3 regions of the Pediococcus sp. EKM201D genome follow, and region 1 is predicted to be linked to each of the others. Evidence: predicted binding sites of a transcription regulator. Region 1 holds the regulator's gene; each other region holds the start of a gene.

Region 1 (3,279 bases):
CTTCTTCTTTAGCTGTTCGTAATTTTTCTAATCGATCTTCATCCGTAACTTTTTTCACTTGCTTCTCAGAGGCATCGATTCGAATTTTAGCAGCCGCTTCATCGATTAAATCGATGGCCTTATCGGGAAGAAAACGGTCTGCAATATAACGTGATGATAAAGTAACTGCTTGTTGAATGGCATCATCTGAAATTTTAACTTGATGATGTTCTTCATACTTAGGACGAATTCCTCTTAAAATTTGAACTGCTTCAGCTTCCGTAGGTTCATCAACTTCCACTTTAGCAAAACGTCGTTCCAAAGCAGCATCAGCTTCAATATACTTTTGGTATTCTGTTAAAGTAGTTGCACCAATCGTTTGTAGCTCGCCACGAGCTAAAGCTGGTTTTAGGATATTAGAAGCGTCAATGGCTCCCTCAGCCCCGCCAGCTCCAATTAACGTGTGTAACTCATCGATAAAGACAATCACTTGACCATCATTGCGAATTTCTTCAATCACCTTTTTTAAACGATCTTCAAATTCACCACGGTACTTAGTTCCCGCCACTAAAGAACCCATCTCTAGCATCATTAATCGTTTATTTTGCATATCAGTTGGAACATCTTGATCGATAATCTTTTGAGCTAATCCTTCGGCAATCGCCGTCTTCCCAACTCCTGGTTCACCAATCAATACTGGATTGTTCTTAGTCCGTCGGCTTAAAATTTGGATTACGCGACGAACTTCTTTTGTCCGCCCCACCACTGGATCAATTTTTCCTTCAGCAGCCATCGCCGTCAAGTCTCGTGCAACTGAATCTAAAGTTGGGGTTCCTTCAGCACTTGTAGCCCGTTGCTTACTACGTCGATTTTGAGTAGCTGGATTTACACCTAATTTACGTAAAGTAACTTTGCGAACCTCGGCAATATCTGTATCCAACGCCAATAAAATTCTTGAAGACAAAATATTATCATTTTGTACTAAAGCAAGTAATAAATGTTCGGTTCCAATTTTAATAGCGTTTAATTGCTTAGCCTGCTCTTGAGCGTTGGCTAAAATTTCACTAGCTTTTGGTGAATATGGTAAATAATCATCTTTTACTGTTCGTAAGTTACCATAGCCGGTAAATTGCTCAATTTCCTCAGCAACGTCCACTTCTGTAACATTGAATTGTCCTAAGACGCTTCGCGCTACACCATTGGTCTCAATTGCCAATGCTAACAACAGGTGTTCAGTACCCACCGCGGGGTGTTTAAATCTTTTTGCTTGTTCTTGAGCAATAACCAAGGCATTTCTTGCACTAGGGGTAAATAAATTTTCCATTTTCCACCTGTCTTTCTCTAATCTCTACTATTCATATCTGAGATGATTCAAAATTCCAATCATCACTTTTGCTCTAATTTGTTCTTCTAAATTACGATCGCCAATATTTAAAGTACTTTTGGAAAGGGTCGAGGCTAATAAGCTCGCTTCTCGTTTACTTAGTACGGAGTCTTCATATAAACTGCCTAGAATTGAAATCGCATCACGTTCATCCAATGAATCTCCAATCACCCGTATTAAAGAATCCAAAACATCAATATCGTCAAGAAGTTTAACTTTTTCAATTCTAATGTATCCACCGCCACCACGCTTACTTTCAACCACGTAACCATTTTGAATGGTGAATCTAGTCTTAATTACATAATTAATCTGAGATGGTACGACATCGAATTGATCGGCAATTTCAGAACGGCGAATTTCAATCTCCTCTGAATTAGCCAAGATTTCCTTTAAATACCGCTCGATTATATCTGAAATATTCTGTCCTTGCATAACGACCACCTTTCTATACTCTGACTAATGTTGACTATTATTATACGAGACTGACAGAAAATTGCAAAAAATATTAATTATTCCGCCTTAAAGCTATCAAAACCTTAAGAAAATAAAAAAACTTACCATCAATTAAACATCAATAATAAGTTTATTCTTGACCTATCTCAATCGGGAAAACAAGATTTGAACTTGCGACCCCCACGCCCCGAACGTGGTGCTCTACCAAGCTGAGCTACTTCCCGCCAACCATTATATTCTAGCACAAATTTAAACCGGTGATTTAGAAAACAAAAAAAGCATTAATCATATCCGATTAATACTTTTTTAAGCGATGCACCCAGCAGGAGTCGAACCTGCAACCTTCTGATTCGTAGTCAGACACTCTATCCAGTTGCGCTATGGGTGCAAAATATTAAATTTGGTACAAAGCGGAAGACGGGATTCGAACCCGCGACCCCCACCATGGCAAGGTGATGTTCTACCACTGAACTACTTCCGCAAAATGCCGACTAGAGGATTCGAACCTCCGACCCCCTGTTTACAAGACAGATGCTCTGCCAGCTGAGCTAAGTCGGCTTAAAATCGATATGCGGGCGAAGGGATTCGAACCCCCACACCTTGCGATACAAGAACCTAAATCTTGCGCGTCTGCCAGTTCCGCCACGCCCGCAAATAATTCTATTTTATTAGACCATTGAGAATCGCTTCTCAATGGAGGATACAGGGCTCGAACCTGTGACCTCCTGCTTGTAAGGCAGATGCTCTCCCAACTGAGCTAATCCTCCATAAATCTCTCGTGAACACATTTATATATAATACGGATAAAACTCCGTTATGTCAATCACTTTTGCAAAAAAAATTAAATTTTTCTTTATTAATTTTTTTAATAGCTTTAAATCACCCTTTTTCTCCCATATTTGCTGAAAAACATTTCTAATCAGAGGCTTATCCTTTATGGATTCCATAAAAAAATAAGAGATCTCAATGCGATCTCTTATTTTTAGATAACTATTTACTTTTTACCAATTACAGTTGTCCCTTGCATATAAGGTACTAAAGCTTCCGGAACGTTGACTGTTCCATCTTCATTTTGATAGTTTTCTAAAATTGCAGCTACTGTACGTCCGACCGCCAAACCAGATCCATTTAGGGTGTGTACGTATTGCAACTTACCATTTTCATCGCGGAAACGAATATGTGCACGACGAGCTTGGAAATCAGTACAGTTTGAACAACTTGAAATTTCGCGGTATTTATCTTGAGCTGGAATCCACACTTCAAGATCGTAAGTCTTGGCTGCCGTAAAACTCATATCCCCAGTGGTTAGGGTAATCACTCGATAAGGCAATCCCAATTTTTGAAGAAGGGTTTCAGCATGGGTAGTTAATTTTTCTAATTCATTCCATGATTGTTCTGGCTTAGCAATCTTGACCATTTCTACCTTGTTAAATTGATGCATACGAATCAAACCACGTGTATCT
Region 2 (3,279 bases), on a different contig from region 1:
CTTACCTTGAGCAGCTGCTCCAAAACCAACATCAGCTTGTACGTCACCAGTTCCGGCATTAGAAGTCATGATAATGATGGTATCTTTGAAGCTTACTGTCCGACCTTGTGAATCAGTTAGACGACCATCATCCAAGATTTGCAAGAACATATGCATGACATCTGGGTGAGCTTTTTCCACTTCATCTAGGAGAACTAAGCTGTATGGATGACGACGAACTTGTTCAGTTAATTGACCCGCTTCTTCGTAACCAACGTACCCTGGAGGCGAACCGATTAGTTTTGATATTGAATGAGGCTCCATGTACTCACTCATATCAAAGCGAATCATGGAATCCTTAGAACCAAACAATTGTTGCGCAAGTTGCTTAGCTAACTCAGTCTTACCAACTCCGGTAGGACCGACGAAGAGGAAGGAACCAATCGGACGACCAGTTCCGTTTAAACCAATCCGGTTACGACGAATGGCCCGAGAAATCTTATCGACAGCTTCATCTTGTCCAATGACGTGATCTTTCAAGTTTTCTGAAAGATTTTGAAGTTGTTCTTGTTCCTGCTTTTGCAAGTCACCAACTGGAATGTCAGTCTTAGTTTCGATAATCTTTTCCATATCTTCTTCAGTGACCGTTGGTTGTTCTTCGCTACTTGTTGCACCATCTTTGTTCTTTTCAAGCTTAGAAACTTGATCACGGTAGTAAGCTGCTTTTTCGTAATCTTCTGATTGAAGGGCAGCTTTCTTTTGAGCTTCCGCTTCATCAATCTTCTTTTGAATGGTTTCTGGATCAGCGATGTTAATCGTTAGATTCTTCTTAGAACCAGCTTCATCAAGGAGGTCGATGGCCTTATCAGGAAGGAAGCGATCTTGAATGTAGCGTTTTGATAATTTTACGGCTGCTTCGATTGCATCATCCGTGTAGTGAACATGATGATAATCTTCGTATTTCTTTTGAATTCCTTTTAGAATCTTAATAGCTTCTTCTTCACTAGGTTCATCGACTTGCACTGGTTGTAAACGACGGGCAAGGGCCGCATCCTTTTCAATGTCTCGGAATTCTTTAAGCGTTGTAGCACCGACTAATTGGAAGTCGCCTCGGGCAAGGGCTGGTTTAAGAACGTTACCAGCATCCATGCCGCCTTCAGCATTACCAGCTCCAACAATTTCATGGATTTCATCGATGAAGACGACCATGTCTTTGTTAGCTTGAACTTCTTTCATTAGTTGTTGCATACGTTGTTCGAATTGACCACGAATTCCAGTACCTTGAACTAGAGAAACTACGTCCAAACGCACGATTTGTTTATTAACTAGCTTTTGAGGAACAGAACCTTCCACAATCCGCTGAGCCAATCCTTCTACGACAGCAGTTTTACCAACCCCAGCTTCACCAATTAAAACTGGGTTATTTTTAGTACGACGATTTAGAATTTCGATGACCCGTTCAATTTCGCTGTCACGACCGATTACGGGATCAATCTTACCTTGTTTAGCTAAATCAGTTAGGTTCAAGCCATACTGACTTAAAAGTGATCCGCCGTTGCCACGGTTGTTAGGATTACCACCTGAACCATTTCCACCACCTGGTTGAGTAGGGGGAACTTGTTGTCCATAGAGGTTTTCGGGTTGTCCCATGTTACCGCCTTGCATCGCACGGAAGATATCATCTAAGTTTCCAAATCCAAATGGATCTTGTGCCATACGAGCACCTCCGTTTCTATTAATGTTATTATTTCGTTGATTTTTTAAAAGTTGATAGCAATTCTGACACAGATTAACTTCTGTACGTTGACCATTCACGTTCGTATAGAGGTGAATGCTTGCTTCGTTCTTTTGACAGTTTTGACAAAGCATCTGCTGTCTCCCTTCTTTCAAAAATATGAAACGATAATTAGTCAAATAATGTTTGACCAATATTGACCATACCTAAATTATACACACTCTATTTCAGAGTGCAAGTAGTTTGATTTGAAAAAAAGATGGATAATCAGGTAATATTATTGTTGATAACAAAGTACTTAATGGTATAGAATAAATAGACCGAAGTGAGGTGACAACATGCGAGATTATTTACAGCTTTTGAATGATTTAAAGGATGGTTCAATCAAAGAGCTAAAGATTACTGCAGAGGAGTTCCAAGATTTCCAGCCACGTTTTATGGAATTTCCTGAAAGAAAGCAAGTAATTGGAAAAGCAGACCGTGGCGGGATTGTTGTTTATCACTTTGAACGTATCAAAGATAAATAGCGGATTTATTTAAGTTTTATGTAAGGGCTTGCTTTGCAACTAATAAATTGATATTATTCTTATCAAAGGCTTATAAATAATTAGTGTACGTTCACTACTTATTTGGGTCAAAAATATATGTGTAATCAAAAGGAGATATTTTATTATGGAAAAACGCGACTTTCATGTAATTGCAGAAACAGGTATTCATGCACGTCCAGCAACATTGTTGGTACAATCAGCTAGCAAGTTCAACTCAGACATTCAATTAACTTACAAAGACAAATCAGTTAACTTGAAGTCAATCATGGGTGTTATGTCACTTGGTGTTGGCCAAGGCGCAGACGTTACTATCTCAGCTGATGGTGATGACGAAGCAGACGCAATCGCAGCACTTGAAGATACAATGAAAAAGGAAGGACTATCTGACTAATGGCTGGCACATTAAAAGGTATTGCGGCCAGTGATGGGATTGCCATTGCTAAAGCATATTTGATGGTGGATCCAGATCTTTCTTTTGAAAAGAAAAACATTACTGACGTTGATGCAGAAATCAAACGCCTTCACGATGCTTTGGAAAAGTCTAAAGAAGAACTTTCACTCATCAAAGCTAAGGCTGCAGAAAACCTTGGTGCTGAAGAGGCAGAAGTTTTCGAAGCTCATTTAACCATTCTTTCTGATCCAGAATTGATTGGTAATATTGAAGACAAAATTAAAAACGACACAATTAATGCAGAAGAAGCTACTAAAGAAGTTACGGATAACTTTATTTCAATGTTTGAAGCAATGACTGATAATGCTTATATGCAAGAACGTGCCGCAGATATTCGTGACGTTACTAAACGTTTGATGAGTCACTTGTTGGGTGTGGAACTTCCTAACCCCGCTTTGATTGATTCAGAAGTCGTTATTGTTGCGCACGACTTGACTCCAAGTGATACAGCTCAATTGGATCGTCGTTACGTTAAAGGCTTTATTACAGATATTGGTGGTCGTACATCACATTCTGCAATCATGTCTCGTACCCTTGAAATTCCAGCAGTTGTTGGTTCTGAAAAG
Region 3 (3,279 bases), on a different contig from region 1:
GTAGGTTCAAAGGTAACCATTAAGACGAGTGCTAAACATTGGGCAACCGGCCAATCAATTTATAGTGCCGTTAAGGGCAAGACTTACAAGGTTATGCAAATTAATGGTAATAAATTGCTCTTGGACAAGGTTATCAGTTGGATTAACAAGGGTGACGTTACGGTGCCAGGGTCTTCATCATCAAATCAATCCAGTTCTAACAAAGGTAACAGTAGTAATAGTAATAAAAATAACAGCAGCAATAAGATTGGTGTAGGTTCCAAAGTAACCATCAATAAGAATGCTAAGCATTGGGCAACGGGTCAATCTATTTACAATCCAGTTAAGGGCAAGACTTACAAAGTTATCCAGGTTAACGGTAGTAAATTGCTTTTAGACAAAGTTATTAGTTGGATTAATAAGGCGGATGTAACATTAGCTGGCTCAAAATCCAATTCAGGTTCATCAAACAAGAATAACGCGGCTTCCATGCATAATGTGAATGTTCATTTAACTAACAAACATTGGACAACTGCACAAACTAATTTTGTAAATGGTATTGCAGCAGATATTGTTAACGTATGTAATAGTAATAAGCTCTATGCTTCCGTAGCTATGGCTCAAGCAGTTTTGGAAAGCGGGTATGGAACTTCATCACTTGCTCAAGAAGCGCACAATTTATTTGGGATTAAGGCTGATAGCACTTGGAAAGGTGCTACCTATACTAAGAGTACTAAAGAGGTTATCAATGGTCGCACAGTTACCATCAATGCCTCATTTAGAAAATATGCTTCTATCAAGGATTCGATTGCAGATTACGCTAAGAAACTTGAATCACGTGCACAATACGCTAATGCATTTGCACCAAAATCAGCTAACTATGTGGCTTCTATTAAAGCTATCAAGGCTGGTGGTTACGCAACTTCAACCACTTATGTTGGTAGTATAATTAACTGCATCAATAGTAATGGTTTCTTTAAATTAGACGGATTAAGCAAAGCCCTTCATCTTTAAGATTTAATTAGGTTAAAATAGGAGACTGGAACATGCAATCTGTGTTACAGTCTTTTTATTATATGGGGAAAGGATGAATGGAAGATGAAATATTCAGAGTTTCAATTTGTACAACTTTGGGATGGAAGATTGGGGACTATTACTAAAGTTTTGCCAAGTGGTTATCTTATTGAAGATAATTATTGGGATTGGTTAGCAAGTAAAAATGAGGAAGATCCTGAAAAATACATCTATCCGCATGCTGACATTGAAAAGAATTTCTCAGCCCTCGAAGAGGAAATTGAAGGCGAAGCACAAATTGCCGAAGAAATTTTCGAATTTCGTTACAAAATGATGAAAAGTGCACTAGGAAAATAAAAAAAGACATCGGAATTTTTTCCGATGTCTTTTTTATGCCACTAATTATTTTAAGTTAGCATTTTTTTCCATGATACCATCAATCAAACCGTATTCAACGGCGTCTTGAGCTGATAGATAGTTATCACGTTCAGTATCGATATTAATCTTTTCAAGAGGTTGTCCAGAATTTTCAGCTAAAATCGTATTCAATTCTTTACGAGTCTTCAAGATTTGTTCTGCAGCAATCTCAATTTCAGTTTGTTGACCTTGAGCTCCACCAGAAGGTTGATGGATCATAACTTCTGAATGAGGTAGAGCAAAACGTTTACCCTTTGTACCAGATGAAGCAAGCACACTGGCCATTGAAGCAGCCATTCCCATTACGATTGTTTGAACATCAGATTTAATGAAGTTCATGGTATCGTAAATAGCTAAACCGGCGGTAACAACTCCACCAGGAGAGTTGATGTATAGGTAAATATCCTTTTCTGAGTCTTGTGCATCAAGGAAGAGTAGTTGAGAGATGATTGAGTTTGCTAAATCATCGTCAATAGGACCTGATAGCATGATGATTCGATCTTTTAATAGTCGTGAGTAAATATCATAAGCACGTTCACCACGTGATGATTGTTCAATAACTGTTGGGACCAAGTTCATAACTTAGTAACCTCCTTTATTATCGTAAAAAATTTCCTGTTAAATAACTAACATGGCTATAGTTTATATCATTGGTCAAAAAAGGTCAAATATTTTTGCTCTTTAAAATAAAAAACAACCTAGCCGGAGAAAATTTTCGACCAGATTGCATATATTGTCTAATGTACCAGGAGACAATGGTTGTAGCTATTGAATAAATAGTAGTATATAATGCAGTTGTAAGCGAATTTATGCATAAATTCGCTAAGGAATGCGCCATGAGGGAGTCGAACCCTCAGCTTGAGAACCGGAATCTCACGTGCTATCCATTACACTAACGGCGCCTAACAATTTGATTTTACAGTAGGACAGAAGAAAAAACAAGATAATTGCGGAGAATTACTATGGCAATAAAACAAGGATTTAGTCAAAATCAAACTCAACAACAAAAGCAAATCCAACGTTTAGCGATGACGCAGACCCTACAACAGTCGATTCAGATGCTGCAATATAACGTTGAAGAGCTTCAAAATTTTCTCAAACAAAAAGAAATGGATAATCCACTTATTACGGTTGAAATGGCTGCTGAAAAGCCAACTAGTAAGATTTCAGGTGATTCCGATCGACACGAGGCATTTATGAATCAAATTGCTAGTGATACGGAACAATCGCTATTTGACTACTTATTAGACCAGGTTCATTTAACTATGCGAGATACACCATTAAGACGCCTAGTATTGTTGCTTTTAGACTATGTTGACGATAATGGGTATTTAGGAATATCCAATGAAGCAGTGATTGAAAAGACCGGTGCGGATGAAATTGCTGTGATCGATGCGGTAACTTTACTCCAACAGTTGGATCCACCTGGAGTGGGGGCTCGCTCGCTCCAAGAGTGTCTAATGCTACAAACTGAAAATGATACATTTTCTCCAGAACAAGCTTATTTGATTTTGGAAGAATCTTTTGAAGATTTAGTCAATCGTCAATGGGATAAAATCGCTAAAAAATATGATATTCAATTGAGTGATGTCCAAGCGGTTTTTGATTACGTCAGAACATTAACACCTAACCCCGGAGCAGGATTTGGAAAACAAGAGCATAGTTACATTATCCCAGATTTAATCTTTAGCATTGAAAATGATGAACCTCAATTACTACAGTCTAAGGCTTCACGTCCTAAAGTCAGCTTCTCACAACATTATTTTGAACAACTTCAAAACGTTGATGAAGAGGTCAAAGCTTATGTCACGGAGAAGAAGAAAGAATACGACTGGATTTCGAAGAGTTTAAGTCAACGGGAAGATACCA

What was found. The regulator CtsR, encoded in region 1, represses protease genes until heat stress. The targets are predictions, from matches to a motif close to TTGGTCAAAAAAGGTCAAANA.
Region 2: the regulator CtsR is predicted to act here: its motif matches at 1,898-1,918, upstream of HFC68_RS08170 (ATP-dependent Clp protease ATP-binding subunit).
Region 3: the regulator CtsR is predicted to act here: its motif matches at 2,061-2,081, upstream of clpP (ATP-dependent Clp endopeptidase proteolytic subunit ClpP).

Annotation. Positions count from the first base shown of each region.
Region 1 is NZ_JAALFK010000003.1:191,719-194,997, forward strand. Features, by position in the region: gene HFC68_RS05935 (ATP-dependent Clp protease ATP-binding subunit) at 1-1,303, opposite strand, end outside; gene HFC68_RS05940 (CtsR family transcriptional regulator) at 1,331-1,795, opposite strand; tRNA gene HFC68_RS05945 (tRNA-Pro) at 1,967-2,040, opposite strand; tRNA gene HFC68_RS05950 (tRNA-Arg) at 2,131-2,204, opposite strand; tRNA gene HFC68_RS05955 (tRNA-Gly) at 2,226-2,297, opposite strand; tRNA gene HFC68_RS05960 (tRNA-Thr) at 2,302-2,374, opposite strand; tRNA gene HFC68_RS05965 (tRNA-Leu) at 2,387-2,468, opposite strand; tRNA gene HFC68_RS05970 (tRNA-Val) at 2,511-2,583, opposite strand; gene serS (serine--tRNA ligase) at 2,811-3,279, opposite strand, start outside.
Region 2 is NZ_JAALFK010000006.1:5,704-8,982, reverse strand. Features, by position in the region: gene HFC68_RS08170 (ATP-dependent Clp protease ATP-binding subunit) at 1-1,848, opposite strand, end outside; gene HFC68_RS08165 (hypothetical protein) at 2,053-2,241, shown strand; gene HFC68_RS08160 (phosphocarrier protein HPr) at 2,387-2,653, shown strand; gene ptsP (phosphoenolpyruvate--protein phosphotransferase) at 2,653-3,279, shown strand, end outside.
Region 3 is NZ_JAALFK010000004.1:31,901-35,179, reverse strand. Features, by position in the region: gene HFC68_RS06655 (glucosaminidase domain-containing protein) at 1-993, shown strand, start outside; gene HFC68_RS06650 (hypothetical protein) at 1,078-1,350, shown strand; gene clpP (ATP-dependent Clp endopeptidase proteolytic subunit ClpP) at 1,396-1,989, opposite strand; tRNA gene HFC68_RS06640 (tRNA-Arg) at 2,241-2,312, opposite strand; gene rpoN (RNA polymerase factor sigma-54) at 2,373-3,279, shown strand, end outside.